Regions from separate parts of the Delftia sp. WSY_16 genome, predicted to be linked through region 2. Evidence: riboswitches for the same ligand, from Rfam matches in the RefSeq annotation. Region 2 holds a riboswitch; the other holds the start of a gene.
What was found. A riboswitch is a leader RNA that binds a small molecule or an ion and turns the genes downstream of it on or off. The one in region 2 is predicted to bind S-adenosylhomocysteine.
Positions count from the first base shown of each region.

Region 1 (15,669 bases), on a different contig from region 2:
TCGGCGCGCTGGCCTTCAAGTGCACGGAGGCGGTGCGCGATCGCGTGCAGGCCGTGGCCGCCGACATCGGCCTGGACGAGCGCCTGGACACCGAGGCCGGCCTGCTCAGCCATGGCCAGAAGCAGTGGCTGGAGATCGGCATGCTGCTCATGCAGGAGCCCGAGCTGCTGATGCTGGACGAGCCCATCGCCGGCATGAGCGCCCGCGAGCGCGAGCTGACGGCCGAGCTGCTGCAGCGCATCTGCAAGAACCGCTCCGTCATCGTCATCGAGCACGACATGGAGTTCGTGGCGCGCATCGCGCACAAGGTCACCGTCATGCACCAGGGAAAGATCCTCGCCGAGGGCCCCATGGACAAGGTGCAGGCCGACCCCAAGGTCATCGACGTCTACCTCGGCCACTGAGGCACGCACAAGGAATTCACATGCTGCAAGTCAAGGATCTGTACGTGGCCTATGGCCAGAGCGAGGCGCTGCACGGCATCAGCTTCGAGGGCCGCGAGAACGAAACCGTGGCCATCATGGGCCGCAACGGCATGGGCAAGACCACGCTGTTCAAAAGCCTGATGGGCGTCATGCCCGCCAAGAGCGGCCAGATCACCGTGGCCGGCCAGGACGTCACGAAGGACGAGAGCTTCCGGCGCGTGGCCAAGGGCATTGCCTACGTGCCCCAGGGCCGCATGATCTTCCCCACGCTGACCGTGGAGGAGAACATACAGACGGGCCTGGAGAACGCGAAGTCGCGACAGGTGCCCGACGACATCTACGCCCTGTTCCCCGTGCTCTGGGACATGCGCCGGCGCAAGGGCGGCAACCTCTCGGGCGGGCAGCAGCAGCAGCTGGCCATTGCGCGCGCCCTGGTCACCGACCCCAAGGTGCTGCTGCTGGACGAGCCGACCGAGGGCATACAGCCTTCCATCATCAAGGACATCGCCAAGGCGCTCAACGAGATCCGCAAGCTGCGCCGCATCACCATCGTGGTCAGCGAGCAGGTGCTTTCCTTCGCCATGGATGTGGCCGACCGGCTGTTCGTCATCGAGGGTGGCCGCCTGGTCCATGAGACGGCCCGTGCTGATACGGATGAACAGCGCATCAAGTCCTACCTCTCCGTCTGATCCGTTTTTTCCCACTGCCATCGCAAGGAGCACACCATGGCCGAAACCCTGATCAAGGTCGATCTCAACCAGTCCCCCTACGACAACCCGCAGGTGCACAACCGCTGGCATCCCGACATCCCCATGGCGGTCTGGGTGGAGCCGGGCGCGGAGTTCAAGCTGGAGACCTATGACTGGACCGGCGGCGCCATCAAGAACGACGACAGCGCCGAAGACGTGCGTGACGTGGACCTGTCCACCGTCCACTTCCTGTCCGGCCCCGTGGGCGTCAAGGGCGCCGAGCCCGGCGACCTGCTGGTGGTGGACCTGCTGGACATCGGCGCGCGCGACGACAGCCTCTGGGGCTTCAACGGCTTTTTCTCCAAGCAAAATGGCGGCGGCTTCCTGGACGAGCATTTCCCGCTGGCCCAGAAGTCCATCTGGGACTTCCACGGCATGTTCACCAAGAGCCGCCACATCCCCGGTGTCAACTTCGCAGGCCTCATCCACCCGGGCCTGATCGGCTGCCTGCCCGACCCCAAGATGCTGGCCAGCTGGAATGAGCGCGAGACCGGCCTCATCGCCACCGACCCCGACCGCATCCCCGGCCTGGCCAACCCGCCCAACGCCACCACCGCCCACATGGGCCAGATGCAGGGCGAGGCGCGCGACAAGGCCGCCGCCGAAGGCGCACGCACCGTGCCGCCGCGCGAGCATGGCGGCAACTGCGACATCAAGGACCTCTCGCGCGGCTCGCGCGTGTTCTTCCCCGTCTACGTGGACGGCGCGGGCCTGAGCGTGGGCGACCTGCACTTCAGCCAGGGCGATGGCGAAATCACCTTCTGCGGCGCCATCGAGATGGCCGGCTGGGTGCACATGAAGGTCTCGCTGATCAAGGGCGGCATGGCCAAGTACGGCATCAAGAACCCCATCTTCAAGCCCAGCCCCATGACGCCCAACTACAAGGACTACCTGATCTTCGAAGGCATCTCGGTGGACGAAAAGGGCAAGCAGCACTACCTGGACGTGACCGTGGCCTACCGCCAGGCCTGCCTGAACGCCATCGAGTACCTGAAGAAATTCGGCTACAGCGGTGCCCAGGCCTACTCGCTGCTGGGCACGGCGCCCGTGCAGGGCCACATCAGCGGCGTGGTGGACGTGCCCAATGCCTGCGCCACGCTGTGGCTGCCCACGGAGATCTTCGACTTCGACATCAATCCCACGGCCGAGGGACCACAGAAGATCATCACGGGCGGGGTGGACCTGCCCATCGCCCAGGACAAGTAAGCCCGGCATACGACACCCGCCATCCACCATCCGCCAGAGGCCGCCCATGCCCACCTATGACTACCACTGCGCCGCATGCGGCGGCTTCGACGCGCTGCGCAGCCTCTCGCAGCGCAACGAGCCCGCGCCCTGCCCCATCTGCGAGGCGGCCTCGCCCCGCGTCTTCGTCAGCGCGCCGCGCCTGGCCTGCACCAGCCCCGAGCAGCGCCGCGCCCACGACACCAACGAGCGCGCACGGCACGAGCCCAGGCGCTCACGCGATGTGGCCGAGGGCAGCTACGCGCGCATGCGCCACCCTTCGGGCTGCGGCTGCTGCAGCGGCGCCAGCAAGCGCGGCTCCACGGTCACGGCGCCCAACGGCGCCAAGACCTTCCCGACCAAGCGGCCCTGGATGATCAGCCACTGACCGCGGCCCCTGCGCCGCACCGATGCAAAAAAGGCCCGCGACGCGGGCCTTTGTCCTGCCTGGCCGTACCGCTCAGTGCACGGCGCCGATGAAGCCGGCCAGCTCCGGCGTCTGCGGGCTGGCGAACAGCTGCTTGGCCGGGCCGCTTTCGTGGATCAGGCCCTGGTGCATGAACACCAGCTGGTCGCCCACGTCGCGGGCAAAGCGCATCTCGTGCGTGACCATGATCAGCGTCATGCCCTCGGCGGCGAGCTGCTTGACCACGGCCAGCACCTCGTTGACCAGCTCCGGGTCCAGGGCCGAGGTGATCTCGTCGCACAGCAGCACCTTGGGCTGCATGGCCAGCGCGCGTGCGATGGCCACGCGCTGCTGCTGGCCGCCGCTGAGCTGGTCGGGGTAGCTGTCGTACTTGTCGCCCAGGCCGACCTTGGCCAGCATCTGGCGCGCCAGCGCCGCCGCCTCGGGCTTTTTCACGCCCTTGACCACGGTGGGCGACAGGGCCACGTTCTCGCCCGCCGTCAGGTGGGGGAACAGGTTGAACTGCTGGAACACCATGCCCACGTTCAGGCGCAGCGCGCGCAGCTGGGCGGGCGAGGGCGCGCTGCCCTCCGAGCCCTTGAGCACGGCGTCGTCCACCACGATCTGGCCGGACTGGATGGCCTCCAGCCCGTTGATGGAGCGCAGCAGCGTGCTCTTGCCCGAGCCGCTGCGGCCGATGATGGCGACCACCTGGCCGCTGTCCACGCTCAGGTCCACGCCCTTGAGCACATGGTTGTTGCCGTAATGCTTGTGAACGGCGCGCACATCAACGAGCGGCATAGAGTTTCTTCTCCAGATGGGATGCGTAGAGGGACAGGGGCCAGCACAGCAGGAAGTAGCCTGCGGCGACCAGGCCGTAGATGAGGAAGGGCTGGAAGGTGGCGTTGGCCAGCATGGAGCCGAGCTTGGTCAGCTCGCTGAAGCCGATGATCGAGGCCACGGCCGTGCCCTTGATGATCTGCACCGAGAAGCCGACCGTGGGCGCTATCGACAGGCGCAGCGCCTGCGGCAGCACCACATGGCGCATCTGCTGCAGGTAGCCCATGGCCAGGCTGGACGAGGCTTCCCACTGGCCGCGGGGAATGGACTCCACGCAGCCGCGCCAGACCTCGGCCAGGTAGGCGCTGGTGTACAGCGTCAGGCCGATGGCGGCCGCCGTCCAGGGCGAGATGTCCAGGCCGGCCATGGACGAGCCGAAGAACACGATGAACATCTGCATCAGCAGCGGCGTGTTCTGGAAGGCCTGGATATAGGCCTTGGCCAGGCGGCGCAGGTTCAGGCTGCGGCCCACGCGGGCGAACAGCACCAGCAATCCGGTGGCGCCGCCCAGCACGAAGGCCAGCAGCGACAGCGCCAGCGTGGCCAGCAGGCCCTCGGCCAGCTTGGCCAGGATGGGCAGCAGGGGAATGTCGGCAATCATGCGGCGTCTCCGGCAGTGGTTGCAGGTGCAGCGGGTGCAGCGGGCCTGGCTGCACGCGGCGTGCGGCGGCCCACCACGAAGCGCTGGCCTATCCAGGCCAGCAACTGGCGCAGTGCCAGGGCCAGCACGAAGTACGCCGCCGTCACCACCAGGTAGGTCTCGAACGCGCGGAAGTTGCGCGACTGGATGAAGTTGGCCGCAAACGTCAGGTCCTGGGCCGCGATCTGCGAGACCACCGAGGTGCCCAGCATCACGATCACGATCTGGCTGCTCAGCGAGGGCCAGACCCGCTGCAGCGCAGGGCGCAGCACCACATGGCGGAAGACCGCCCAGCGGCCCATGCCCAGCGCGCCAGCGGCTTCCAGCTGGCCGCGCGGCGTCTCCTGGATGCCGGCGCGCACGATCTCGGTGATGTAGGCGCCCAGGTTGATCACCGTGGTCAGCAGGCAGGCCTGCCATTCGTTGATCTGCACGCCCAGCGAAGGCAGGCCGAAGAACACGAACATCAGCTGCACCAGGAAGGGCGTGTTGCGTATGCCCTCCACGTACACCTTGAACAGCCAGTGCAGCGGCGCAATGCGCCAGGCGCGGCTGACGCCGCCGGCCACGCCGATGGCGCCGCCCAGCACGGCGCCCGCCGCCGTCAGCGCCAGCGTGAAGCCCGCGCCCTGTGCCAGCAGGCCGCTGTAGTCGAACACGGCGCCGAAGTCGAATTGATAGGCCATGGAAGGATTTCCGGGAGCAGGGGCGCAGCGGTTACAGGGTGGCGGGCAGCGGCATCTTCATCCAGCGCTGGGACAGGCCGGTCAGGCGGCCGTCGGCCTTGAGCTTGGTGATGATGGCGTCCACCTTCTGCAGCAGCGCCGGCTCGCCCTTGGCCACGCCGATGTAGCAGGGCGTGTCCTCGACCGCGAACTTCACGTCCAGCTGGCGCAGCCTGGTGCGCTCGTTGACGGCGTTGGCCACGATGTTGCCCAGCGTCACCAGCTGCACCTGGCCCGTCAGGTAGCTTTGCGCGGTGGCGTTGTTGTCCTCGTAGCGCTTGATGGTGGCCGAGGCCGGCGCCACCTGCGTGAGGGCCAGGTCCTCGGTGGAGCCGCGCGTCACGCCCACGGTCTTGCCGGCCAGGTCGGCAGGGGCCTTGATGCTCATGTCCTTGGGGCCATAGACGCTCTTGGGGAAGGGCGCATAGGCCTGGGTGAAGTCGATCACCTTGGCGCGCTCGGCGTTCTTGCCCAGGCTGGAGATGACGATGTCGGCCTTGCCCGTGGTCAGGAAGGGGATGCGGTTGGTGCTGGTCACGGGCACCAGCTCCACCTTCACGCCCAGCTCCTGGGCCACCAGGGCCGCCATGTCGATGTCATAGCCCTGCAGCTTCAGGTCGGTGCCCAGCGAGCCGAAGGGCGGGAAGTCCTGCGGAATCGCCACGCGCAGCACGCCGGCCTTCTGGATGTTGGCCAGCATATCGGCATGAGCGGCGCCGCCCAGGCCGGCAGCGGCCAGGGTGGCGGCCGCCAGGGCGGTGCGGATGAATGCGCGGCGGGGTGTCAGGGGGGAAGTCATGCGAAAGCTCCTTCGGAAGGTGGGATGAGGCGAAAGGAAAGCGGGTCAGGGTCGGGCGCAGATGTATCGGGCGCCGTTGCGTCGGGCGCCGTTGCGTCGGGCGCCGTCGCGTCGGGCGCCGCCGCGTCGTCCGGTGTGTCGAGATCGATGCCGCTGCGCCTGGCAGCCGACAGCAGGTGGGCGCGCATGGCGCCCGCCGCGCCCGGCGCATCGCCTGCGCAGACGGCCTGCACGATGGCGTCGTGCTCGCGCACCGGCTGGTCGTCGGCGCCGCTCCAGGCAAAGGGCAGGCGCAGGCTGTGGCTGATGGCCAGCTCCAGCTGGCGCGCCATGGCCACCAGGCCCGGGTTGCCCGACAGCTGGGCCAGCAGCAGGTGGAACTGCAGATCGGCGTCGGCGGCGGCCAGCAGGTCGCTGCGGTCCAGGGCGTGGGCCAGCTGGGACTGGGTCCATTGCAGCTGGCGCAGGCCGCTGTCGTCGGCGCGCACGGCCGCCAGCGCGGCCCAGCCGGGCTCCAGCACCAGGCGCAGCTCGATCAGCTGGCGCGGCGACAGCGTGCCCAGCGCCGGGGTGGCATAGGCGCGGTGCATGCGTGCACGGCCGCTGTGCGGGCCGTTGATGCGCACGCCCTTGCCCGGCTGGATCTCGACCAGGCCCAGGGCCTCCAGCATGGACAGCGCCTCGCGCAGCGAAGCGCGGCTGATGCCCAGCTGCCGGGCCAGCTCGCGCTGCGGCGGCAGCTGGCTGCCGCCGGGGTAGTGGCCGCTCAGGATGTGCTGCTGCAGCGTCTGGGCCATCGAGATCGGAATGCTTTGCATGGGCTGGCGCGGGTGGAGGGTTTTGGCCTGACTGGTCAGACCACGTACCCAGCAGATAGCGAATTGCGTGCCAGATGCAAAAAAAGGAGCGTTGTCCTCAGGCATTGCAAAGAATCCGGGGCGATGGGGCATAGACAATCCGTCCCGAAGGCGCCGCCAGCGGCCCGCGCTGCCGCGCTTTGGTGCAGTGCCGCATGGCTTTGTGCAGGCCTGCCCCGAATGCGGGCGTAAAACCCGCACTGCAGGCCGCCGCCAGCCGCCGTAGAATCCCGGGCTTTGGCCCGAGGAGCGTTGCAGCGCGGCACCCGCCCATCCGTACACCGGATCGCGTGCCGCGTCAGGCTTGGGCCAGGTGCAGGTTCCCGGCCGGACCGCGCCCACGGTGCCAACGACGCTCACCTGTTGCCATGCCGTTTTTGCAGGTGAGCTTGATGTCGTCCTCTTTCACTCCCCCTCCCATGAAGCTGTCCGGACTGGAGCCGGTGACCATCGGCGAGGGCACGCTGTTCGTCAACGTGGGCGAGCGCACCAACGTCACGGGTTCCAAGGCCTTTGCGCGCATGATCCTCAACGAGCAGTACGAGGAAGCGCTGTCCGTGGCGCGCCAGCAGGTGGAAAACGGCGCCCAGGTCATCGACGTGAACATGGACGAGGCCATGCTCGACAGCAAGGCCGCCATGGTGCGCTTCCTGAACCTCATCGCCTCCGAGCCCGACATCGCCAAGGTGCCGGTCATGGTGGACAGCTCCAAGTGGGAGGTCATCGAGGCCGGCCTGCGCTGCCTGCAGGGCAAGGGCATCGTCAACTCCATCTCCATGAAGGAAGGCCTGGATGAATTCAAGCGCCAGGCCCGGCTGATCAAGCGCTACGGCGCGGCCGCCGTGGTCATGGCCTTCGACGAGAAGGGCCAGGCCGACACCTACCAGCGCAAGATCGAGATCTGCGAGCGCGCCTACCGCATCCTGGTGGACGAGGTGGGCTTCCCGCCCGAGGACATCGTCTTCGACCCCAACATCTTCGCCGTGGCCACCGGCATCGAGGAACACGACAACTACGCCGTGGACTTCATCGAGGCCGTGCGCTGGATCAAGCAGAACCTGCCCGGCGCCAAGGTCTCGGGCGGCGTCTCCAACGTGAGCTTCAGCTTCCGCGGCAACGACCCCGTGCGCGAGGCCATCCACACCGTGTTCCTCTACCACGCCATCTCGGCGGGCATGGACATGGGCATCGTCAACGCCGGCATGGTCGGCGTCTATGACGACCTGGAGCCCGAACTGCGCGAGCGCGTGGAAGACGTGGTGCTCAACCGCCGCCCTGACGCTGCGGAACGCCTGCTGGAGATTGCCGACGCCGCCAAGGGCGCCGCCAAGGACGACAGCAAGAAGCTCGAATGGCGCGGCACGCCCGAGAACCCGAAGACCGTGGGCGAGCGCCTGTCGCACGCCCTGGTGCACGGCATCACCGACTTCATCGTCGTCGACACCGAAGAGGCCTACCAGCAGATCGTGGTGCAGGGCGGCGGCCGCCCGCTGCACGTGATCGAAGGCCCGCTCATGGACGGCATGAACATCGTGGGCGACCTGTTCGGCGCCGGCAAGATGTTCCTGCCCCAGGTGGTCAAGTCGGCGCGCGTGATGAAGCAGGCCGTGGCCCACCTCGTGCCCTACATCGAAGAGGAAAAGCGCCAGCAGGAAGCGGCGGGCCTGGACGTGTCCAGCAAGGGCAAGATCGTCATCGCCACCGTCAAGGGCGACGTGCACGACATCGGCAAGAACATCGTCACCGTGGTCCTGCAGTGCAACAACTTCGAGGTCATCAACATGGGCGTGATGGTGCCCTGCCACGAGATCCTGGCCAAGGCCAAGGCCGAGGGCGCGGACATCATCGGCCTGTCGGGCCTGATCACGCCCAGCCTCGAAGAGATGCAATACGTCGCCGGCGAGATGCACAAGGACGACTACTTCCGCATCAAGAAGATTCCGCTGCTGATTGGCGGCGCCACCTGCTCGCGCGTGCACACCGCCGTCAAGATCGCGCCCAAGTACGAAGGCCCCGTGGTCTACGTGCCCGATGCCTCGCGCAGCGTCAGCGTGGCCCAGAGCCTGCTGGGCGAGAACAAGGGCAACTACCTGGCCGAGATCCAGGCCGACTACGACAAGGTCCGCACCCAGCACGCCAACAAGAAGAAGACGCCGCTGTGGCCGCTGGACAAGGCCCGCGCCAACGCCACGCCCGTGGACTTTTCCCAGGCCCCCGTGGCGCCGCGCGCCCTGGGCCGGCGCGTGTTCCGCAACTTCGACCTGGCCGAGATCGCCGAATACATCGACTGGGGCCCGTTCTTCCAGACCTGGGACCTGGCCGGCCCCTATCCGGCCATCCTCGACGACGAGATCGTGGGCGTGCAGGCCCGCCAGGTGCTGGCCGACGGCCAGGCCATGCTCAAGAAAATCATCGAAGGCCGCTGGCTGCAGGCCAACGGCGCCATCGGCCTGTTCCCTGCCAACCGCGTGGGCGATGACATCGAGTTCTACGCCGACGAGTCCCGCAGCCAGGTGCTGATGACCTGGTACGGCATGCGCCAGCAAACCGAAAAGCAGATGGTGGAAGGCCCGGATGGCCAGCCCGTGATGCGCCCCAGCCGCTGCCTGTCCGACTTCGTGGCCACCAAGGAATCGGGCATCCAGGACTACGCGGGCCTGTTCGCCGTCACGGCCGGCATCGGCGCCGAGAAGAAGGACAAGGAGTTCGAAGACGCGCTGGACGACTACTCCGGCATCATGTTCAAGGCCCTGGCCGACCGCCTGGCCGAGGCCTTCGCCGAATGCCTGCACCAGCGCGTGCGCAAGGACCTGTGGGGCTATGCGCCCGACGAGGACCTCAGCAACGAAGCGCTGATCAAGGAACAGTACAAGGGCGTGCGCCCCGCGCCTGGCTACCCGGCCTGCCCCGACCACAGCGCCAAGACCGACCTGTTCGCCGTGCTCAAGGCCGACGAGATCGGCATGAGCCTGACCGAAAGCCTGGCCATGAACCCGGCCTCCAGCGTCAGCGGCTTCTACATCGGCCACCCCGACTCCGTCTACTTCAACGTCGGCGAGATCGGCGAGGACCAGCTCGCCGACATGGCCGCGCGCCGGGGCATGGACATCGAGGAACTGCGCCGGTTGCTGGCGCCGAATCTGGGGTGAGAACGTTTGTCCGCGCGGACTGGTGCCGCGCGTTGCAAGAAAAAAGCCAGGGCATGCCCTGGCTTTTTTATGGACGCCGCCGCAGCGGCATTCAGCGCTCGATCAGAGCCCGATTTCCTTGTTGTACGCCTTGCGCGCCGCAACGGCCGTGTCCGTGAAGTCGGTGAACACGCCGTCGATGCCCAGGCGGTAGTAGGCCAGGTATTCCTGCACGGGGTCGCCCTTGTACAGGCCTGCCAGGCGGCCCGGCTCGTTGCGGAAGGTGAAGCTGTGCACGATCAGGCCGGCCTTGTGGGCGTCGCGGATCAGGCCCGTGTCCTTGACGGTGTTCACGTCCTTGAGGCCGGCGCCGTCCTTGTAGGGCACGACGGAGTGGGCCAGGACCTGGGGCTTCCAGGGGCCGATGCCGTCGGCATAGGTCTTGATCTCGGCCAGGCCTGCGGGCGTGAGCATGGTGGCGAAGGTGCGCGCGTCGCCGGCCAGGGTCCAGCTGTAGGGGCGGCCGCTGATGAAGGTCCACTCATCGTTGGTGATGTAGACCATGGAGCCGTCGCGCAGATTGAAGTCGTTGCCGTCGATCAGCTGCACGCCCTTGGCCTTCATGCCGGCCTGGCGCAGGTACTTGAGGCTGGCCGGGTCGAAGCTCTGGATGTAGATGGGCGAATCCTTGGCGTTGAGCTTGTTCTGGTCCAGCAGCTTGATCACCGCGTCTTCAAACGGGCGCGAGCCGGGCGCGCCGCAGCCGTTGGCGATCGCCTGCTGGTTGTTCCAGTACGGGTTCTTGGTCTCGGCGTAGACGGGGATGGTGCGGCCCAGGGCCTTGCCCTTGGCGGCGGCGATGTCCAGCACGTCCTGGGCGCTGATCAGGGGCAGCTTGCCGTTCCACTCGGTGGGGCGCTCGCTGCGGTTGTCCAGGATCGTGCCGCCCAGCCAGGTGCGCAGCTCCTGCATCGTGAAGTCGCTGATGGACCAGTCGTTGCGGTGGTCCTCGCCATCGACCACCAGGGCCTTGAGCACGGACTTGGGATCGTTGGCATCGAGCTGGTCGCTCAGGTATTGCGAGGGGCCGTTGGCAGGCACGGCGGGGTACTTCACGTTGACCAGCACGCCGGCCGCAGTGCGCTGGCGGCGCGCCACTTCGGCATTGGTCTTGGCCACGTCGGCCACGTTGGTGCTGTCGCTGAGCCAGGCGTTGTGGCGGGCGACCAGCTGGCAGTCCTTCGTCAGGTGCATGTCGAGTTCGAGCATGTCCGCGCCCGCGTCGGCGGCGGCCTCGTAGGCCATGCGCGTCTGCTCCGGGAACTTGCCCGAGAAGCCGCGGTGGGCGATCACCTGGGGCTGCTTTCCGTCGAGCGTGAGGTAGAACGAGCCGCCGTCGCCGCCGCAGGCCGTGAGGACTGCAGCCGCGCACAGGGACGCGAGCAGGGGAGTGCGGGAAAAGGACATAGGACGTTGGGTCATATCCGAAGCAGTGGTGGGTTGATGAACGGCGCGCAATGCGCCAGCTCAGCAGCGTATGCAGTCAGCCGTGTCGGCACCATGACAGTGCGCCCCGTAGGGCCCGGATTGGCGTTTTAGCGACGGTCGGTGGAAATTTGCCGACCCACCGACACAGGGTTATCCCCGAACAGGGGCGCCAGCGTGGCACGCAGGCGGTCGCCGGCGTCGGGCGCCTCGCTCGGGCGGATCTCCAGCGAACGCTCCACCGTGCCGATGTGCTCCAGCAGCAGGGCCTTGGCGCCCTCGGTGTCGCCGCGCTCCAGGGCCTCGACGATGCGCTCGTGCTCGGCGCAGGACTGGCTGGCGCTGTGGGTGGACTGGAACAATGTGGCCGCCAGCGTGGTGCGCGCCGTGAGGTCGCGCAGGGTGAGCGCCAGCAGCCGGTGGCCCATCTGCTCGGCCAGGCAGACGTGGAAGTCGGCCAGCAGGAAGGCGCGCGTGGCCGCGTCGGCGCCGGCAATGGCTTCCTGCTCCTGGGCGATGTGGCGGCGCAGCTGGCCGATCACGCTTTGCAGGGGGCGCCCGGCCTCGCCCAGGATGCCGGTCTCGATGATGCGGCGCGCCGCGAAGGCGTCCTGCGCCTCCTCGGCCGAGGGCTGGACCACGTACCAGCCGCGCCGGGGCTGCACCTGCACGAAGCCGCGCGCCTGCAGCTGCATCAGCGCCTCGCGCACCATGGTGCGGCTGACCTCGAAGTTGTCGGCCAGTTCCTGCTCCCCCAGCCGTTCGCCGGGCGCCAGTTTCTGGGCCAGGATGGCTTCGACGACGCGCTCGGCGATGTGCTGGGGGCTTACAGGTGTCATTGCGTTGCAGGGTGGGCAGGAGTCACGGTTGCGGGGACGGCGGCGGCGCCGGAGGGCTCGGCGTCGGGCCCCTGATTGTCGGCCAGGCCGTTGAGCACGGCATGGGCGCGCTCGCGGTCGATGTCACCTTCCCAGGCCGCGATGGCCACCGTGGCCACGCAGTTGCCGATCAGGTTGCCCAGCGCGCGGGCAATGCCCATGAACCAGTCCACCGACAGCACCAGCACCAGGCCGATGGCGGGGATGGCCGGAATCGCATGCAGCGTGGCCGCCAGCACCACGATGGCCGAGCCCGGCACGCCGTGGGCGCCCTTGGAGGTCACTAGCGCAATCGCCAGGATGGTCAGCAGGTCGGCCATGCCGATGGGCGTGTTCGTGGCCTGGGCGATGAACACGGCCGCCAGCGTGATGTAGATGGAGAAGGCGTCCAGGTTGAACGAGTAGCCCGTGGGAATCACCAGGCCCACGGTGGAGTCGCGCACGCCCAGGTTGCGCAGCTTGGCCATGATCTGGGGCAGCACGCTGTCCGAGGAGGTGGTGGCGAAGACCACCATCAGCTCCTCGCGCAGGTAGCGCAGCAGCTTGATCAGGCTGAAGCCCGAAAAGCGCATCACCAGGCCCAGCACCACGAAGACGAAGAAGATCACGGCCACGTAGAACAGCAGCACCAGCATGCCCAGCTGCTTGAGCGAGCCTATGCCGTACTGGCCCACGGTGAAGGCGATGGCGCCCAGCACGCCCAGCGGCGCCAGCTTGATGAGGATGCCCATGATCTTGAACAGCACGTTCGACAGCGTGTCGATCAGCGCATGCACGGGCGCGCCGCGCTCGCCCAGCATGGTCAGTGCGCAGCCGAACAGCACGGCGAACAGCAGCACCTGCAGCACGTCGCCCGTGGCAAAGGCCTGCACCACGGTGGTGGGGATGAGCTTCATCAGGAAGTCCACCGTGCCGCCGCTGGTCAGCTTGTCGGCGTTGCTGGCATAGGCGCTCATGGCCGAGGCGTCGAGCTTGCTCGGGTCCACGTTCATGCCCGCGCCGGGCTGGAACACGAAGGCCAGCACCAGGCCCAGCACCAGGGCGATGGTGGTCAGCACCTCGAAGTAGATCAGCGACTTGACGCCGACCCGGCCCACGCGCTTGAGGTCGCCCGCGCCCGCGATGCCGTGCACCACCACGCAGAACACCAGCACGGGAATGATCATCTTGATGAGCTTGATGAAGCCATCTCCCAGGGGCTTGAGCTTCACGGCCCATTCAGGGGCCAATATTCCGGCGAGCACACCCAGGATGAGTGCGATCACCACCTGTCCGAACAGTGATCTGGCAAAGCGGCGCATAGTCGTCTTTCGCAAGTTGTGGAATCTTGTATGCAAGTGGCTCTGCAACTTGCATGCAAGAATGTAGACAAGCGAAACGCGTGCCAGCAGAGGGTATTCCCTGCGGATTTGCGGCACTCCAGAGAAGTTCAGCCCTGACTTTTCTGCATGAAATCGGCAGATGCGGGTGGGCCTCCCCGCCGTGGTGCAGGGCGGGGGCCGGCATGCCCGCGCATGGTGCGCGCGGCGTGCGGCAAGGCTGCGCAGGCCCCGTGCCGGGGCATGCGCGAGGGCGGCGCAGGGCGCGCCGCCCGGGGGGATCAGCGCAGGTTGCGCTCCATCGCGCGGTCCTTGATGAAGAAGGCCGCCAGCAGGCCCAGCGTCACGCCGAACATCACATAGAAGGCCGGCGCCATGGGCGAGCCCGTGGAGCGGATCAGCCAGGTCACGATGAACTGCGCGAAGCCGCCGAAGATCATCACGGCCACGTTGTAGGCCATGGACATGCCGGCCGAACGCACCTGGGGCGGGAACAGCTCGGCCATCACCGTGCTGAACACGCCGAAGAACACGGCCACGAACACGCAGACCACCAGCTGGGTGATGAGCAGCTTCTGCACCGTGGGGCCGTCGGTCAGCCAGGCATACAGCGGGTAGAGCACCACCAGGTAGCCGATCAGCGAGCCGATGGTCAGCATGCGGCGGCCCACGCGGTCCGACAGGGCGCCGAAGAACGGCATGATCACCACCATCAGCGCGGCCCCGGCCATCTGCACCATGAAGGCATCGCGCATGGGCAGCTTCAGCGTCACCGTGGCATAGGTCACCAGATAGGTGAAGGTGATGTAGATGGACACCGTGGCCGTGACCACCAGGCCCATGCCCACCAGCGTCTCGCGCGCATGCGTGCGCAGCATCTCCATGATGCCGATCTGGCGCGCCTTGCCGCTGGCCTGCGCGGCCTGCATTTCCTTGAAGACCTCGGGCTCCTCCACATGGCGGCGGATGTACAGCGCCACGGGAACGATCAGCAGGCCCACGGCGAAGGGCACGCGCCAGGCCCAGGCCATCAGTTCCTCCTCGGTGAAGATCTCGGTGATCAGCGTGCCCGTGGCCGCGCCGATCAGCAGGGCCAGCATCTGGCCGGCCATCTGCCAGGAACCATAGAAGCCGCGCTTGCCGGGCGGTGCCAGCTCGATCAGCAGTGCCGTGGACGTGCCGAACTCGCCGCCGGCCGCAAAGCCCTGCAGCAGCCGTGCCAGCACGATGAACAGCGGCGCCAGGATGCCCACCGCCGCATACGTGGGCGCCAGCGTGATCAGCGCGATGGCCACGGCCATCAGGCCGGTCACCATCACCATGGCCGCCTTGCGGCCCTTGCGGTCCCCGTACAGGCCCAGCAGGATGCCGCCCACGGGCCGCATGAAAAAGCCCACGCCGAACACGGCCGTGGTCATCAGGATGCGGTTGATGTTGTCGTCCGGATTGTCGGGATTGCTGGGGAAGAACAGCTTGGCGACGATGGGTGTCATGAAGGCGAACACCAGGAAGTCATACCACTCCAGCGCGTTGCCGATGACGGCAGCCACGATGTTGCGGGTCGAGACGGTTTGCTTGGTCAAAGCAGGGTCCATTTCCGAAAAGGGATTGAAAAGACGGCAGTCACGCCCGGGGCATGGGGCGGCGTGCCTGCCCGGGCCGCAACCCGGGCGTACACTGCTTCGCCATATGCAATGCCTATGCCATGGCCTGCGTCGTCCACGAAGGGCGGCGCAGGCCATGGCGCAGATGGAACCACATGACTACCTGGAAAAACACCCGCGACTGGCTGGAAACACTGGTCGCATTCGACACCACCAGCCGCAACTCCAACCTGGCGCTGATCGAGTGTGTACGCGATGAGTTGGCCACGCTGGGCGTGAGTGCCCGATTGTTCCACTCTCCGGACGGCGCCAAGGCCAATCTCTTCGCCACTTTGCCGGCCAGCAATGGCGAAACGCAGGGTGGCATCGTGCTGTCCGGCCATACCGACGTGGTGCCGGTCGATGGCCAGCAGTGGAGCACCAACCCCTTTGCGCTCACCGAAAAGGGCGGGCGCCTCTATGGTCGCGGCAGCTGCGACATGAAGGGCTTCATCGCCGCCTCGCTGGCGCTGGTGCCCGAATTCCTGGCCACGCAGCGCGCCAGGCCCGTGCACCTGGCCTTCTCGTACGACGAGGAAATCGGCTGCGCG
Region 1 covers NZ_JBICKS010000037.1:65,127-80,795, reverse strand. Annotated here, with positions in the region: gene urtD (urea ABC transporter ATP-binding protein UrtD) at 1-404, shown strand, start outside; gene urtE (urea ABC transporter ATP-binding subunit UrtE) at 425-1,114, shown strand; gene fmdA (formamidase) at 1,151-2,380, shown strand; gene ACF8O7_RS18360 (zinc ribbon domain-containing protein) at 2,427-2,786, shown strand; gene ACF8O7_RS18355 (amino acid ABC transporter ATP-binding protein) at 2,859-3,605, opposite strand; gene ACF8O7_RS18350 (amino acid ABC transporter permease) at 3,592-4,245, opposite strand; gene ACF8O7_RS18345 (amino acid ABC transporter permease) at 4,242-4,970, opposite strand; gene ACF8O7_RS18340 (transporter substrate-binding domain-containing protein) at 5,002-5,808, opposite strand; gene ACF8O7_RS18335 (FadR/GntR family transcriptional regulator) at 5,805-6,626, opposite strand; S-adenosyl-L-homocysteine riboswitch at 6,904-7,030, shown strand; gene metH (methionine synthase) at 7,058-9,814, shown strand; gene ACF8O7_RS18325 (glycerophosphodiester phosphodiesterase family protein) at 9,917-11,260, opposite strand; gene ACF8O7_RS18320 (GntR family transcriptional regulator) at 11,389-12,117, opposite strand; gene ACF8O7_RS18315 (C4-dicarboxylate transporter DctA) at 12,114-13,457, opposite strand; gene ACF8O7_RS18310 (MFS transporter) at 13,757-15,070, opposite strand; gene argE (acetylornithine deacetylase) at 15,235-15,669, shown strand, end outside.
Region 1: linked by a shared signal. The riboswitch ahead of metH (methionine synthase) and the one ahead of ahcY (adenosylhomocysteinase) in region 2 are both predicted to bind S-adenosylhomocysteine.

Region 2 (15,669 bases):
TCATCTCGGCCACGTCGCCCACATAGACGATGTCGCCCAGGTCGCGGAACTGCTTGGTCACCCACAGCCCCACATCGGTGGAACCTGCCAGCAGGCGCGCGCGGGGCTTGGTCTCGCACACGGCGGCCAGCTCGTCCAGCGTGCGCGGAGCGTGGAAGCTGTCCACACGGCCGCCCTGGGCGGCGTTGGGAGCGGCGTAGTCCAGGCCGGCATCCTGCGCGCGCAGGCCCTGCAGCGCCTGCACCACGGGTTCGGTGGCCATGCGCGTGGCGGGCAGGTCGAACATGCGCTGGCCTGCGTCCAGGATGGGACGGTAGCCCGTGCAGCGGCACAGATTGCCCGACAGCTCGTCGGCCAGCTGCTGGCGCGAGGGACGCGTGCCGGCCTGCTGGTGGTGCTCGTAGGCCGACCACAGCGACATCACGAAGCCCGGCGTGCAAAAGCCGCATTGGGAGCCGTGACAGTCCACCAGCGCCTGCTGCACGGGGTGCAGCTCGGCACCACCTGCGGGCTTGCCCGTGGCACAGCCCTGCTTGCCGGCGCACTGGCCCTTGACGTCCTCCACCGTGAACAGCGCCTTGCCGTGCAGCGTGGGCAGGAACTGGATGCAGGCATTGACCGTCTGCAGCTGCAGGCCGCCCACGGCGTCGGGCGCGCCGTCTTCGGCCAGCTCGGCGATGACCACGGTGCAGGCGCCGCAGTCACCTTCGTTGCAGCCCTCCTTGGTGCCGGTGCAGCGCGCGTCGCCGCGCAGCCAGTCGAGCACCGAGCGCGTGGGATGCGGCCCCTGTACCTCGACGATCTGGCCGCGGTGATAGAAGCGGATGGGTTGGGAACTGGGGCTCTGGCTCATGCTCGTGGGGGCAACTGCTGGTGCGTGGACTGTTCGGATCACGACTTACGCAAATTCCGAGGAAGAAAGCCGCTGGCCCTGTGGCGATGGCGTGTTTGCGTTCTTGCTTGCGTAAGTCCTGCGGATGTACGCGAGATTAAGTCCAGCCCCGCCCAAACGCATAAGACGGCCTCGATATTTCCTATGCGGGCTGCCATATATCCTTGCCAAAAACAAGGGTAAACCCGCAACAAAAGTGTGGATTGCAGCGGTTCAGGGTGCAAAAGGCATGCACAGCCCTCACTCGTGCTCGGCCGGCACCAAAGGCTTGGGCCGCACATCCTCATCGTCGCCCAGCTGCGAGAAGATCATGGTCGAGGCCAGCGTCACCGCGCCCATGCAGACGAAGGTGGCGCGGAAGGCATTGAGGGTGTGCTGCGGCGTATCGCCGCCGAACCATTCGCTGAAACCGGCCAGCACCGCACCTGCGGCGGCCACGCCCATGCCCATGGCCAGCATCTGCACCATGGACAGCAGGCTGTTGCCGCTGCTGGCGTTGCCGGCATCCAGGTCCTTGAGCGTGACGGTGTTCATGGCCGTGAACTGCATGGAGTTGGTGGCGCCGAAGATCAGCAGCTGGACGATGACCACCCACAGCGGCAGCGCCGTGGAGACCGTGCCGAAGCTGGCGATCATCAGCGACAGCACCAGGGTGTTGCCCATGAGCACGCGGCGGTAGCCGATGCGCTGGATCAGCGTGGTGGTCTGGCGCTTCATGGCCATGCTGGCCAGCACCGTGGGCAGCATCATCATGCCGGCCTGCAGCGGCGAAAAGCCCAGGCAGACCTGCAGCACCAGCGGGATCAGGAAGGGCATGCAGGAGCTGCCCAGGCGCGAGAACAGATTGCCCAGCAGGCCCACGCGCAGGCTGCGCACGGCGAACAGCTCGGGGGCGAACAGCGGGTCGGGCCGGCGCAGCGCATGCAGCCAGTAGGCGGCCAGGCTGGCCAGGCCGAAGATCAGCAGCACGAAGACCATGGCGCCGTGGATGCCCTTGCCCGACATGCTGTCCAGCGCCAGCGACACGGCCACCATGCCGAAGGCCAGCAGCGCATAGCCCACGCCGTCGAAGCGCTTGACGGCGAAGCGGTCGCCCACGGGCATGAAGCGCAGGGTGGCGGCCAGGCCGATCAGGCCCACGGGCACGTTGACCAGGAAGATCCAGTGCCAGCTCACGTACTCGACCATCCAGCCGCCCAGCGTGGGGCCGATCAGCGGCCCGACCAGGCCGGGAATGGCCACGAAGCTCATGGCCTTGAGGAACTGCTCGCGCGGAAAGGCGCGCAGCACGGCCAGCCGGCCCACGGGCATGAGCAGCGCACCGCCCATGCCCTGCAGCACGCGTGCGGCCACCATCAGCTGCAGGTTGGGCGCAATCGCGCACAGCACCGATCCCAGCACGAACAGCGCAATCGCCCACAGGTAGACGCGCCGCGTGCCGAAGCGGTCGGCCATCCAGCCCGATGCCGGGATCAGCATGGCCATGGTCAGCGAATAGGCGACGATGACGGACTGCATGCGCAGCGGGCTCTCGCCCAGGGCCTCGGCCATGGTGGGCAGCGCGGTGTTGACGATGGTGCCGTCCAGCGTCTGCATGAAAAAGCCGATGGCCACGAGCCATAGGAGCACCGAACGCGAGGAGGATGTGGTGGAGGCGGAAGCGCTTTTGTCTTCAGGAATCATGGCAAGGCAGCAATGCGCAGGCGTTAAAAAACCGCCTGCGCATTGCTGCGCGGCGGTTGGTGGCGTGTTGTGCGGCGGGCTGCTGCGGGCTTCACTGCAGCGCGGCCGACAAGGCTTACACCGAGAAGCTCGATCCGCAGCCGCAGGTGGTGGACGCGTTGGGATTCTTGATCACGAACTGCGCGCCCTGCAGGTCTTCCTTGTAGTCGATCTCGGCACCCACCAGGTACTGGTAGCTCATGGCGTCGATCAGCAGCGACACGCCATTCTTGGTCATGGTCGTGTCGTCTTCGTTGGTGATCTCGTCGAAGGTGAAGCCGTACTGGAAGCCCGAGCAGCCGCCACCTTGCACGAACACGCGCAGCTTCAGGTCAGGGTTGCCTTCCTCGGCGATCAGATCGGCCACCTTGGCAGCTGCGCTGTCGGTGAAGACGATCGGGGTGGGCATTTCGGCGGTGGTGGTTTCGGTGATTTCTGCGACGGCGCTCATGGGGATACTCCGAAGTTCTCAATTGGCCCGAATGGTACAGCAAAGGGCTCGGGAATTCCCGGGGCTGCCGGCTTGACGACAGTGCAAGTGGGGGCATTGCCCACTGAATGAGAAAGGTTTGCATCGCCCAGAAAAAAACCGCCGGCAAAGGCGGTTTTTTTCTGGGGAAAGCCCCGGGGGACTTTCCTGCAGTGCCAGCGGATTAACGCTTGGAGAACTGCTTGGCGCGGCGTGCGGAGCGCAGGCCGACCTTCTTACGTTCGACTTCACGAGCGTCACGCGTCACGAAGCCGGCTTGGCTCAGGACGGGCTTGAGCGCTGCGTCATAGTCGATCAGGGCGCGGGTGATACCGTGGCGGGTAGCGCCGGCCTGGCCGGATTCACCACCACCGTGGACGTTCACTTGAATGTCGAAAGCTTCCAGGTTGCTCGTCAGAGCCAGGGGCTGCTTTGCGATCATGATCGAGGTTTCGCGGCCGAAGTATTCCTGAATGTCCTTGCCATTCACGGTAATCTTGCCGGAGCCCTTCTTCAGGAACACGCGTGCGACGCTGGATTTGCGACGGCCGGTGCCATTGTTCCAATCACCAATCATCTAGGTCTCCTTAGATTTCCAGAGCCTTGGGCTGCTGGGCGGTGTGGGGATGCTCAGCACCGCCGTACACCTTGAGCTTCTTGATCATTGCGTAGCCCAGGGGACCCTTGGGCAGCATGCCCTTGACGGCCTTTTCCAGAGCGCGGCCGGGGAACTTGGCCTGCATGTCGCGGAAGTTGGTGGCAGTGATGCCGCCGGGGAAACCAGAGTGGCGGTAGTACACCTTGTCCAGGTTCTTGGTGCCGGTGACCTTGAGCTTGGAGGCGTTGATGATGACGATGAAGTCGCCGGTGTCAACGTGAGGTGTGTAAATGGCCTTGTGCTTGCCGCGCAGACGGAGTGCCACTTCGCTGGCGACACGTCCGAGCACCTTATCGGTGGCGTCAATCACAAACCACTCGTGTTGCACCTCAGCGGGCTTTGCGCTGAATGTAGACATGAGTTTTCTCTTTCAAGAAAGGTTTGGCGGGCCCTTTTCCGCGGTCGGTGCTTCTTCAAAAAGGAAGCCTCTTAGGCGGGGATGTAAACTTCGCCGCGGGACCCATAAAATCGCTGCGAAGCCCGCCATTATACAAAACTGGCGCAACCGCACCATCCCCCCGATCCGCAAGTCCCCGGCAGCCCTCGCCGCGAGGCGCCAGCGCCGGGCAACCTTGCAGCCGCCATGGGTGTCCACCCGCCAGCGCGGCTGGTTACCATCACGCCTATGTTCAGTTACCGCCACGCCTTCCATGCAGGCAACCATGCCGATGTGCTCAAGCACACCGTGCTGATCGCCACCCTGCAATACCTCCTCCAGAAGGAGGCCGCCCTTACGGTGCTGGACACGCACGCCGGCGCCGGCCTGTACCGTCTGGATGGCGACTATGCCAACAAGAGCGGCGAGGCCGCAGACGGCATCCTGCGCCTGGCCCAGGCCAAGGAGTCCGAGCTGGCCCCGGTGCTGCAGGCCTACATCGCCTCGGTGCGCTCCTTCAACCAGGGCGCGCAGCTGCGCAACTACCCAGGCTCGCCGTTCATCATCCAGTCCCTGCTGCGCGTGCAGGAGCGCGACAAGCTCAAGGTCTTCGAGCTGCATCCCACCGACATGCGCTCGCTGGCCGGCAACATTGCCCAGCTCGAAGCGGGCCGCCAGGTGGCCGTGCTGCACGAGGACGGCTTCGAGGGCATCAAGAAATTCCTGCCGCCGCCGTCGCGCCGAGCCCTGGTGCTGTGCGACCCCAGCTACGAGCTCAAGAGCGACTACGCCAAGGTGCTGGACATGGCGGCCGACAGCCTCAAGCGCTTTGCCACGGGCACGTATGCGTTCTGGTATCCGATCATCCCGCGCCCCGAGGCGCACGATCTGCCGCGCCGCCTGAAGACCATGACCACCAAGGCCGGCAGGAGCTGGCTGCATGTGGAGCTCACGGTCAAGAGCAACAAGACCTCGGAGCGCGGCGGCCTGCCGGCCAGCGGCATGTTCCTGATCAATCCGCCGTTCAATCTCAAGGAACAGCTCAAGCCGGCCATGCCGCAGCTGGTCAAGCTGCTCGGTCAGGACGAGAACGCGGCCTTCACGCTCGAATCCGGCGGCTGAACCCGTTCAGCGCGCGTTCGAGGCCGCAGAGGCCACTGCGGTGGACGAGGCAGCGGCGGGCGCCGCAGCCTTCGCCACCGGCTTGTCGGCAGGGACGGCACGGCTGGCCACGGCCGTGCGTGCATTGGGCCTGGGGGCAGGCGCCTTGGCCTGGACACGCGGACGCACTGGCGCCTTGGCCTGAACCCGGGTCCGTGCCTGTGTTGTCTGTGCCTGTGCCTTGGCCTGCTGCGTCTTCTCGATGGACTTGGCCTTCCTGGCCGTGACCAGGGTTTCGGGGCATTCCTGCTCACCATCGTCGAGCTGCCACAGCTCCACGGGCTTGATGCCCAGGCCGACCATGCCCAGCTCCTGCGCTGCGGCCTGGCTCAGATCGATCACGCGACCAGGCGCAAACGGCCCGCGGTCGTTGATGCGCACCACCACTGTCTTGCCCGTGGCGGCGCTGCGCACGCAGACGCGGCTGCCGAAGGCAAAGCTGCGGTGCGCGGCCGTCAATTCTTCCTTGTCGAAACGCTCGCCGCTGGCGGTCAGCCGGCCATGCAGGCCCGGGCCATACCAGGAGGCCAGGCCTTGCTGGTCGCTGTCGCGCGAGGGCACGAGGGCGAAGTCGGGATTGGAGGGCGCCTCGGCACTGTCTTCGGGCGAGGCCGACTCGGAGGGCTTGGCATCCGGGGATTTGCTGGCCGGCTGCGCGGTCCGCGATGTGCGGCCACCGCGCTTGCCGGCCGAGGGCACGGCCGCTGGCGTCTGGCCTTCATCCATTGCCGCCGCACCTGCGGTCAGGGCGCCGGACTCGGCATCGCTTTGTGCCACGGGAGCCGGCGCGCAGCCGGCCAGGGTGGCGGTGATGGCGCACATGGCCAGCCAGCGCCAGTGCAGGCGTCGAAAACCACGATCCATGGGCAAAAACCTCCAGGGAACGCCTGACCGTTCCCAAGTTCTAGAGGGTCGCCCGGGGCCAGCGCAGTGGCTGCGCGCTCAAAGGCCCAATCGATCGCAGATTTCCAGCGTGGCGACGCTCTGGTTCATCGTATAGAAGTGCAGCCCGGGAGCGCCCTGGCTGCGCAACTGCTCGCATAGACGGGACACGACATCGAGGCCGAAGGCGCGAATGGACGCCGTGTCATCTCCGTAAGCCTGCAGACGCAGGCGGATCCAGCGCGGGATCTCGGCGCCGCAGGCGTCCGAGAAGCGCATCAGCTGCGTAGAGCTGGTGATGGGCATGATGCCGGGAACAACCGGTGCATCAAGCCCCATGCCGCGCGCCGCATCAACGAAACGGCAGTAGGCGTCGGCATTGTAGAAATATTGGGTGATCGCGGAATCCGCGCCAGCGCGCACTTTAGCCGCAAACGCATCCAGATCGGACTGTGGGGATTTCGCCTGCGGATGGACCTCCGGGTAGGCCGCCACCTCGATGTGGAACCAGTCGCCGAACTCGCGGCGGATGAATTCCACGAGATCGCTGGCGTACTGGAATTCGCCACCCAGGCCATAGCCGCTGGGCAGGTCGCCGCGCAGCGCGACGATGCGGCGCACGCCCATGGCCTTCAGCTCCTGCAGTTCGGCGCGCACCTTGTCGTGCGTGGCGCCCACGCAGGAGAAATGCGATGCCGCGCTGACGCCTTCGTTCTGGATGTCACGCACCATGGCGAAGGTGCCCGTCTGCGTGGAGCCGCCCGCGCCATAGGTGACGGAGCAGAACTGGGGCTTGCGCGCATAGAGGTTCTTGCGCACCTGCACATGCTTGGTCGCGCCCTCGGGCGTCTTGGTCGGGAAGAACTCGAAGCTGATCGGAAAGCTCATGTAAGACTCGCTGCTCAGTGTTTCATTCGTTGCGTTTGCGCAGCTTGGCGCGGCCCGGACCGGGCACGCCGAACTCGGTACTGGTGTCGATCACACGCTCGTTGCGCTGCTCGCGCAGCACGGTGCGGGACACGCGCTTAGGCGCGGCCGGCTTAGGAGCTGCCTTCACGGCCGAACGGGGCTGGTCGTCGTCCTGCGCTTCAGGCTGCTCTGGCTCCTTCACCACGGCCGCCTGCTGGGCATGCACGAAGAATTCGCGGTTGCCGTCGCCGCCTTCGATGGCCGACTCCATCCAGCCCTTGACCTCCAGGCCCAGCTCGCCCAGGCAGGTGCGGATGCGCTGCTCCACCTCGGTGAACAGGGCCGCATCGCGCACGATGCCACCCTTGCCGACTTGGCCCGGCTGCAGCTCGAACTGCGGCTTGACCAGCATCAGCAGCTGGCCATGCGGCTTGAGCAGGCGCGTGACGGCCGGCAGCACCAGGGTCAGAGAGATGAAGGACAGATCGCCCGTGACGAAGTCGAACTGCGGCGTGATGTCCACGTCGGCAAACTCGGCGCGGCGGCGGCGCTGCGTGGCCACCGTGCCCTCATCGCGCGCCTTGCCCTTGGCCGCGCGCTCGGCCTTGAAGGCCTCGATCTCGTTTTCCTTGGCGTCGTCGCTGTCGTCGTAGTCCTCGTCGACCACGCCGCCGTTGCGCATCCAGGCATAGGGCGCCACGGGCTGGGTGTCGTTGTCGTCGGGATCTTCTTCCCAGCGTTCGGACAGCACTTCCTCGCAGGCCTCCTGCAAGCCCTCGGCCGTCACCGCGCGGGCATTGACGCCTTCGACGCAGATCACGCGCGCATCCGAGCGCAGCCGGTCATGCAGCTGGCCATGGCCCACGTCCACGCCGATGACCTGGGCGGCGCCTGCCTGCAGCAGGCAGTCGGTGAAACCGCCCGTGCTCTGGCCCACGTCCAGGCAGCGCAGGCCGTCCACCGACAGCTTGGTGGCCGCCAGCGCGCCTTCCAGCTTCAGCCCGCCGCGCGAGATGAACCGGGCCTCGGCCCCGTCCAGCAACTGCAGCTCGGCACCCGCGGGAATCTCGTCGCCGTTCTTGGCAACCTTCTTCCAAGGCGTCAGCGGCGTCATGCGCCACTGCACGCCACCCGCAATCAGCCGCTGCGCCTGCGAGCGCGTGGCCGCATGGCCGGCTTCCACCAAAAATACATCTGCGCGCATAGCGTCGCTCCAGGAAATCTCAGTTGACTAATGCCCGAAACCGGCGCGACCCAACTCAGGGACGCCAAGCAAGGGCCGCCCCGCAGCGAGGGCGTCGTCCCCCTCCCCCGCGAAGCGGATAGAGAGGGGGAAGGCGCGTCAGCGCCTCAGGGGGTGCTTAGTAGCGATAAGTTTCGGGCTTGTAGGGCCCCTGCTTGCTCACGCCGATATAGGCAGCCTGGCCGTCCGTCAGCTCGGTCAGCATGGCGCCGACCTTCTTCAGGTGCAGGCGGGCAACCTTCTCGTCCAGGATCTTGGGCAGCACGTAGACCTTGCCGACCTCGTAGGCATCGGGCTTGGTGAACAGCTCGATCTGGGCGATGGTCTGGTTGGCGAACGAGGCGCTCATCACGAAGCTGGGGTGGCCGGTGGCGCAGCCCAGGTTCACCAGGCGGCCCTTGGCCAGCAGGATGATCTTCTTGCCGTCAGGGAAGGTGATGTGGTCCACCTGGGGCTTGATCTCTTCCCACTGGTACTGCTCGATGGAGGCGACGTCGATCTCGTTGTCGAAGTGGCCGATGTTGCAGACGATGGCTTCGTTCTTCATGGCCACCATGTGCTCGTGGCGGATGATGTCGCGGTTGCCGGTGGTGGTCACGAAGATGTCGGCCTTGTCTGCCGCCCACTCCATGGTCACGACCTTGTAGCCTTCCATGGCGGCCTGCAGGGCGTTGATGGGATCGATCTCGGTGACCCAGACCTGGGCCGACAGCGCGCGCAGCGCCTGGGCGCAGCCCTTGCCCACGTCGCCGTAGCCGGCCACCACGGCGACCTTGCCGGCGATCATCACGTCGGTGGCGCGCTTGATGCCGTCCACCAGCGATTCGCGGCAGCCGTAGAGGTTGTCGAACTTGCTCTTGGTGACGGAGTCGTTGACGTTGATGGCGCGGAACTTCAGCGTGCCCTTGGCCGACATCTCGTTGAGGCGGTGCACGCCGGTGGTGGTCTCTTCGGTCACGCCGATGATGTGGGCGCTCTTGCGCGTGTACCAGGTGGGGTCCTGGGCCAGCTTGGCGCGGATGGCGGCGAAGGCGATCTTCTCTTCCTCGGAGGCGGGGTTGTCCAGCACGGACAGGTCCTTTTCGGCGCGCATGCCCAGGTGCAGCAGCATGGTGGCATCGCCGCCGTCGTCCAGGATCATGTTGGGGCCTTCGCCTTCGGTACCGGCGGCGCCGAATTCAAAGATGCGGTGGGTGTAGTCCCAGTAGTCGGCCAGCGATTCACCCTTGATGGCGAACACGGGCGTGCCCGTGGCGGCGATGGCGGCGGCGGCATGGTCCTGCGTCGAGAAAATGTTGCACGAGGCCCAGCGCACGTCGGCGCCCAGGGCCTTGAGCGTCTCGATCAGCACGGCCGTCTGGATGGTCATGTGCAGCGAGCCGGCGATGCGCGCGCCCTTGAGGGGCTGTGCCGCGGCGAATTCCTCGCGCGTGGCCATCAGGCCGGGCATTTCGGTTTCGGCGATCAGGATTTCCTTGCGGCCCCAGGCGGCGAGGGAAATGTCAGCGATGGCCGTGTCGGCGGAAACGGGACGAACAGCAGCGTTCATGGTTTTCTCCAAAAGATGAATGAAAAACCACGTTCTGCGGGAGACGAAAAAAAGCTCACCGCACAGAAAGCGTGGGCGAGCGTCGTTGCAGGTATGACTCCGAGCCTCGCAGACCGCATCTGGTGAATGGGCCTGCTGCAACGCTCCTCGGAGAGGCGCTGATTATACCGATCCCGGGGATGCCTCACCGCCCAGCCCCACAAGCCGGTAGCCCACCTGCAGCTCGGTCACCAGGTGGCGCGGCTGGGCCGGCTCGTCCTCGATCTTCTGGCGCAGATTGGCCATGTGCACGCGCAGGTAATGGGCACGGCCCAGGTATTCGGGTCCCCAGACCTGCAGCAGCAGCTGGCGGTGGGTCATCACACGGCCCTGGGCGGCGATCAGCGCCGCCAGCAGGCGGAATTCGATGGGCGTGAGGTGCACCGGCTGGCCCGCACGCCGCACCTCGTGCGTGGCTAGGTCCACCTGCACCTGGCCGAAGTGCACCTGGCTGGATGCAACTGCGCCGCCTGCGGCCCCCAGTTGCTGGCGGCGGCGCAGCATCACGCGCAGCCGGGCCAGCAGCTCTGGCACACCGAAAGGCTTGACCAGGTAATCGTCTGCGCCGGCGTCCAGGGCGGCCACCTTCTCGTCCTCGCGCTCGCGCGCGGAAAGCACGAGCACGGGCACGGAGGACCATCCGCGCAGCTCGGTGAGAACCTGCTTGCCGTCGGCATCCGGCAGGCCCAGGTCGAGGATGACCAGATCGGGCTGGCGGCTCGCCGCCTCGATCAGGCCCCGGCGCGCGCTGTCGGCCTCGAAGACCTGCCAGCCCTCGTCCTCCAGCACCAGACGCACGAAGCGGCGGATGCCGGGGTCGTCCTCGATCATCAGGATGCGGTTGGTGGGCGTGCTCATGGCGCAAGACTCTAATCGAGCAATGGCTGCTCCGGCACCGGAAAGCGCAGCGTGAACACGGTGCCGGGGCCTGGGCGCGCGGCAGCGGCCTCGATGCGCCCGCCATGGGCCTCGACAATGCTGCGCACCAGCGCCAGCCCCAGACCTATGCCCGAGACGGTGGACTCGGCCGTGCCGCGCGTGAAGGGCTCGAACAGCGTCTCCACGGGCAGGTGTGGCGGCAGGCCGGGCCCGCCATCCTGCACGGCCACAAGCACCTCGCCGTCCTGTTCGCGTGCGTGGATGGTCAGCGGCGTGCCGGCCGGCGTGTACTTGGCGGCGTTGTCCAGCAGGTTGACCAGCACGCGCTCCATGAGCACGGCATCGAGCTGCAGCAGCGGCAGGCTGGCGGGCACGTCGGTGCTCACGGGATGCTCGTGCAGGCGCGCGCGCATCTGGCGCAGCGCGCTGCCGACCACTTCATCCAGCGGCAGCCATTCGCGCTGCAGGTGCACGCCGCCTTGCTGCAGGCGCGCCATGTCCAGCAGGTTCTCCACCAGTCGCTGCATGGCCTGGGCCTGGATGCGGACCTGCTCCAGCATGTCGGCTGCGCCGCCCGGCGGCACATGGCGCTGCGCGGCCTCGGCCGCGCCCAGGATGGTGGTCAGCGGCGTGCGCAGGTCGTGCGAGACGGCGGACAGCAAGGTGTTGCGCATGCGCTCGCCCTCCATGGCGATCTGGGTCTGCTGGGCCACGGCCACGAAGTGCTGACGCTCCAGCGCCAGCGCCACCTGGCTGGCACACGCCTCCAGCAGGCGCTGCTCCTCGGGCACCTCCAGGCGCTGGGGCGCACGCAGCTGCAGCACCAGTACGCCCCGCATGCGCACGGGCGCCGCCAGCGGCACGTAGCGGGCCGGCGCGGCCGGCAGCGTGTCCGTGCCCTGGCCGGCCTGCTGGCCGTGGTCCATGGCCCAGCGCGCAATGCTGTCGTCCATGGGGCAGGAGCCGCCGCCGGCGGGGCGCAGGCGCTCGTCGGCATCGGGCAACAGCAGCCCGGCCTGGGCGTCGAACACGCCCGAGACCGTGCTCAGCGCAATCTCCACCACCTGCTCCTGCGTGAGCGCGCCCGAAAGGTCGCGCGCCAGCCGCGCCAGGGCGCCCGCGCGCCGCTCGCGCTCGGCCGCCACGCGCGCCTCGTGGCGCAGCCGCGCCATGAGCTGGCCGCAGACCAGGGCCACGCCCAGCATCAGCACGAAGGTGAACAGGTACTGCGTGTCGTTGACATGGAAGGATCCGCGCGGGGGCACGAAGAAAAAGTCGAAGCACAGTACCGACAGCAGCGCCGCCCAGGCGCCCGGGCCACGCCCCCAGCGCAACGAAGACAGCACGACGATGAGCAGGAACAGCATCACCACGTTGGCCGGGTCGAAGATGCGCAGCAGCTGCTCGGCCAGCACCGTGGCGGTCAAGCAGGCCAGGGTCACGCCGGCATAGCCCTTCCAGGGCAGCGGCCTGCGCCGCAGCGGTGCGGCAGGCGCGGCCTCGGTCCGGGCCGCGCTGGAGCCCCCGGAGAGCACCAGCACGTCGATGTCGGGATGCAGCTGGACGATGCGGTCGGGCAGGCTGCGGCCCCACCAGCGCCAGGGCGACCATGCCGGGCGCGGCGGCTGGGCCAGCACCAGGCGGCTGGCGTTGCGCTCGCGCGCGAAGGCAACCAGGGCCTCGGCCACATCGGCGCCCGGCAGCGTGGCCGTCTCGGCCCCCAGGCGTGCGGCCAGGGCCAGGGTCTTGAGCACGGCGGCCTGCACGCTGCGTGGGCGGTGCTGGCGCTGGGGCGCGTCCACGTACACCACCATCCAGCCAGCATCCAGCCGGCGTGCCATGCGCGCCACCTGGCGCACCAGGGCGTCGTCGCCCGCATGACCTGCCACGGCCACCAGCAGGCGCTCACGCGCAGGCCAGACCGTGCCTATGGAGCGCTCGCGCCGGTAGTCGCGCATGTCCTCGTCCACGCGGTCGGCCGTGCGGCGCAGTGCCAGCTCGCGCAGCGCCAGCAGGTTGCCGCGCCTGAAGAAGTTGCGCGAGGCCCGCTCGGCCTGCTCCATCATGTAGACCTTGCCGTCCTTCAAGCGGCGCAGCAGCTCGTCGGGCGAGATGTCGACGACGATGACCTCGTCGGCATCGTCGAAGATCTGGTCGGGCACGGTCTCGCGCACCGTGATGCCGACGATGCCGCCCACCACGTCGTTCAGGCTTTCCAGGTGCTGCACGTTGATCGTGGTCCAGACATCGATGCCTGCGTCCAGCAACTCCTGCACGTCCTGCCAGCGCTTGGGATGGCGTGAGCCTGGCGCATTGCTGTGCGCCAGTTCATCGAGCAGCAGCACGCGCGGACGCCGCGCGAGCGCCGCATCCAGGTCGAACTCGCGCAGCGTCCGTCCCTGGTGCGGCAGCTCGCGCAGCGGCAGTTGCTCCAGGCCATGCAGCTGCTGCGCCGTTTCCTTGCGGCCATGGGTTTCCACGAGTCCCACCAGAACCTCGCGGCCCCCCTGGCGTTCGCGCTGGGCGGCGGCCAGCATGGCGTAGGTCTTGCCCACGCCTGCATTCGATCCGAAGTAGATGCGCAGCTTGCCCCGCCCCTCCTGCGCCCGCTCATGGCGCAGGCGCGCGACCAGGGCGTCGGGATCGGGGCGCGGCAGACCGGGCGGCGCCGGCTCGGCAGAGGACGAAATGGGCATGGTTCTCAGCCTAGCACCAGAGCGTGCCCCCACACTAGAACGCCGCCGACAGCGACAGCACCCAGCCGCTGCGGCCCAGGCTTTGCATCTGGCCTGCCGCATTGGCCGCGCGGTAGTAGCGCGTGTCGGCCGAGGTGCCGGCCCAGGCCAGCGTGGCCGTCCATGGCCCCCAGCTGCGGGCCAGCGAGACGCGCCAGTCGGCGTACGACAGCTCGCTGTAGTTGCGCACCTGCGTGTGGCCGGCATGCAGGCCCAGCACCGCCCAGTCGCCCAGCGGATGCTGGTAGTTCAGGTCCAGATAGCTGCTGCCGCGTGAGCTGCCGCTGCCGGGAAGTGCCTCGGCAAAGGCCGTGGCCGCCGTGCTGTCGCGCAGGCCGAAGTAAGGCGTCAGCGCCAGCGACCATTTGGCGCTGAAGCCGCCGTGGGTGACGCCCAGATAGGCCTCGGTGGTGTCGTAGCGCACGCCGCCGCTGCCATCCCCGCGGGGCACGCGCGCGCCGGGGTAGTTGTAGTGCAGCAGGCCGATGTCGCCCGTCCAGCCCGGCAGCAGCTCGGTGCGCCAGCCGCCGTACAGGTCCAGTTCCAGCGCGCGGCCGTCCAGATAGCTGTGGCGCGACACGCTGGAGCCGGACACGCCCAGGTAGGCGCCGCGCGGCAGCGACAGCTCCAGCCCGCCCTGCAGCGCCGGCCCCATCCAGCTTTGCGAGATGCCACGGAAACGGTAGTCGCTGAGCAGCGCCACGCTGCCGGTGAGCGCGTAGGCGGGTGCGGGCGATTGCTGGGCATCGGCACTGGCAGCGTTGACTGGGGAGGTCTCGGCCTGGGCATGGCAGGACGCAGCCGCCAGCGACAGCAGTGCAGCCAGCGAGGCACGGGGGAAGAAACGGGGGACGGCACAAGCGGCCGTCATGGAAGAAGCGGATTTCATCTTGGTTTTTGTACAGAGAAAGCAAGGCGGTGCCTGCCCGGGCGGGCAGGCTTGCCGCCAAAGATCAGGCCAGGCCGAAAGCCACCAGCAGCATGTCGATCAGCTTGATGCCGATGAAGGGGACGACCAGGCCCCCCAGCCCGTAGACCAGCAGGTTGCGCCGCAGCAGGGCCGAGGCGCCGATGGCGTGGTAGGGCACGCCACGCAAGGCCAGCGGTATCAGGACGATGATGATCAGCGCGTTGAAGATCACGGCGCTCAGGATGGCCGAGCCCGGGCTGGCCAGTCCCATGACATTGAGCGCCGACAGCTGCGGATACGTGCCCACGAAGGCGGCCGGGATGATGGCGAAGTACTTGGCCACGTCGTTGGCCACGCTGAAGGTGGTCAGCGCGCCGCGCGTCATCAGCATCTGCTTGCCGGTCTCCACGACCTCGATGAGCTTGGTCGGGTTGCTGTCCAGGTCCACCATGTTGCCGGCTTCCTTGGCCGCCTGGGTGCCGCTGTTCATGGCCACGGCCACGTCGGCCTGGGCCAGGGCGGGTGCGTCATTGGTGCCGTCGCCGGTCATGGCCACCAGCCGGCCTGCGGCCTGGTGTTCGCGGATCAGGCGCAGCTTGTCCTCGGGCGTGGCTTCGGCAAGGTAGTCGTCCACGCCGGCCTCGGCCGCAATGGCGGCGGCCGTGAGCGGATTGTCGCCCGTGATCATCACGGTCTTGATGCCCATGCGGCGCAGCTCGGCAAAGCGTTCGCGTATGCCGTGCTTGACCACGTCCTTGAGCTCGATCACGCCCAGCACGCGGGCGCCATCGGCCACCACCAGCGGCGTGCTGCCGCGCCGCGAGACATCCTCCACCACCTTGAGCATGGCGGGCGGGAACTTGCCGCCCATGGCTTCGACGTGGCGGCGCACGGCGTCGGCCGCGCCCTTGCGCAGGCTGCGCGTGCCGCCGTCGGGCTGCGGCATGTCCACGCCGCTCATGCGCGTCTGGGCCGTGAAGGGCACGAAGACGGCATGCAGGGTTGCCAGGTCACGCTCGCGCAGGCCATGCATTTCCTTGGCCAGCACGACCACGCTGCGGCCCTCGGGTGTCTCGTCGGCCAGTGATGCCAGCTGCGCCGCATCGACCAGCTGCGCGGCCGTCACGCCGGGAGCGGGCAGGAATTCGCTGGCCTGGCGGTTGCCCAGCGTGATGGTGCCGGTCTTGTCCAGCAGCAGCACGTCCACGTCGCCGGCCGCCTCCACGGCGCGGCCCGAAGTGGCGA
Region 2 covers NZ_JBICKS010000030.1:254,845-270,513, forward strand. Annotated here, with positions in the region: gene xdhA (xanthine dehydrogenase small subunit) at 1-853, opposite strand, end outside; gene mdtD (multidrug transporter subunit MdtD) at 1,133-2,575, opposite strand; gene erpA (iron-sulfur cluster insertion protein ErpA) at 2,691-3,065, opposite strand; gene rpsI (30S ribosomal protein S9) at 3,268-3,660, opposite strand; gene rplM (50S ribosomal protein L13) at 3,671-4,099, opposite strand; gene ACF8O7_RS16640 (23S rRNA (adenine(2030)-N(6))-methyltransferase RlmJ) at 4,367-5,239, shown strand; gene ACF8O7_RS16645 (septal ring lytic transglycosylase RlpA family protein) at 5,246-6,142, opposite strand; gene metF (methylenetetrahydrofolate reductase [NAD(P)H]) at 6,221-7,048, opposite strand; gene ACF8O7_RS16655 (TlyA family RNA methyltransferase) at 7,071-8,273, opposite strand; gene ahcY (adenosylhomocysteinase) at 8,431-9,861, opposite strand; S-adenosyl-L-homocysteine riboswitch at 9,932-10,016, opposite strand; gene ACF8O7_RS16665 (response regulator) at 10,024-10,758, opposite strand; gene ACF8O7_RS16670 (sensor histidine kinase KdpD) at 10,770-13,475, opposite strand; gene ACF8O7_RS16675 (TorF family putative porin) at 13,510-14,385, opposite strand; gene kdpB (potassium-transporting ATPase subunit KdpB) at 14,468-15,669, opposite strand, start outside.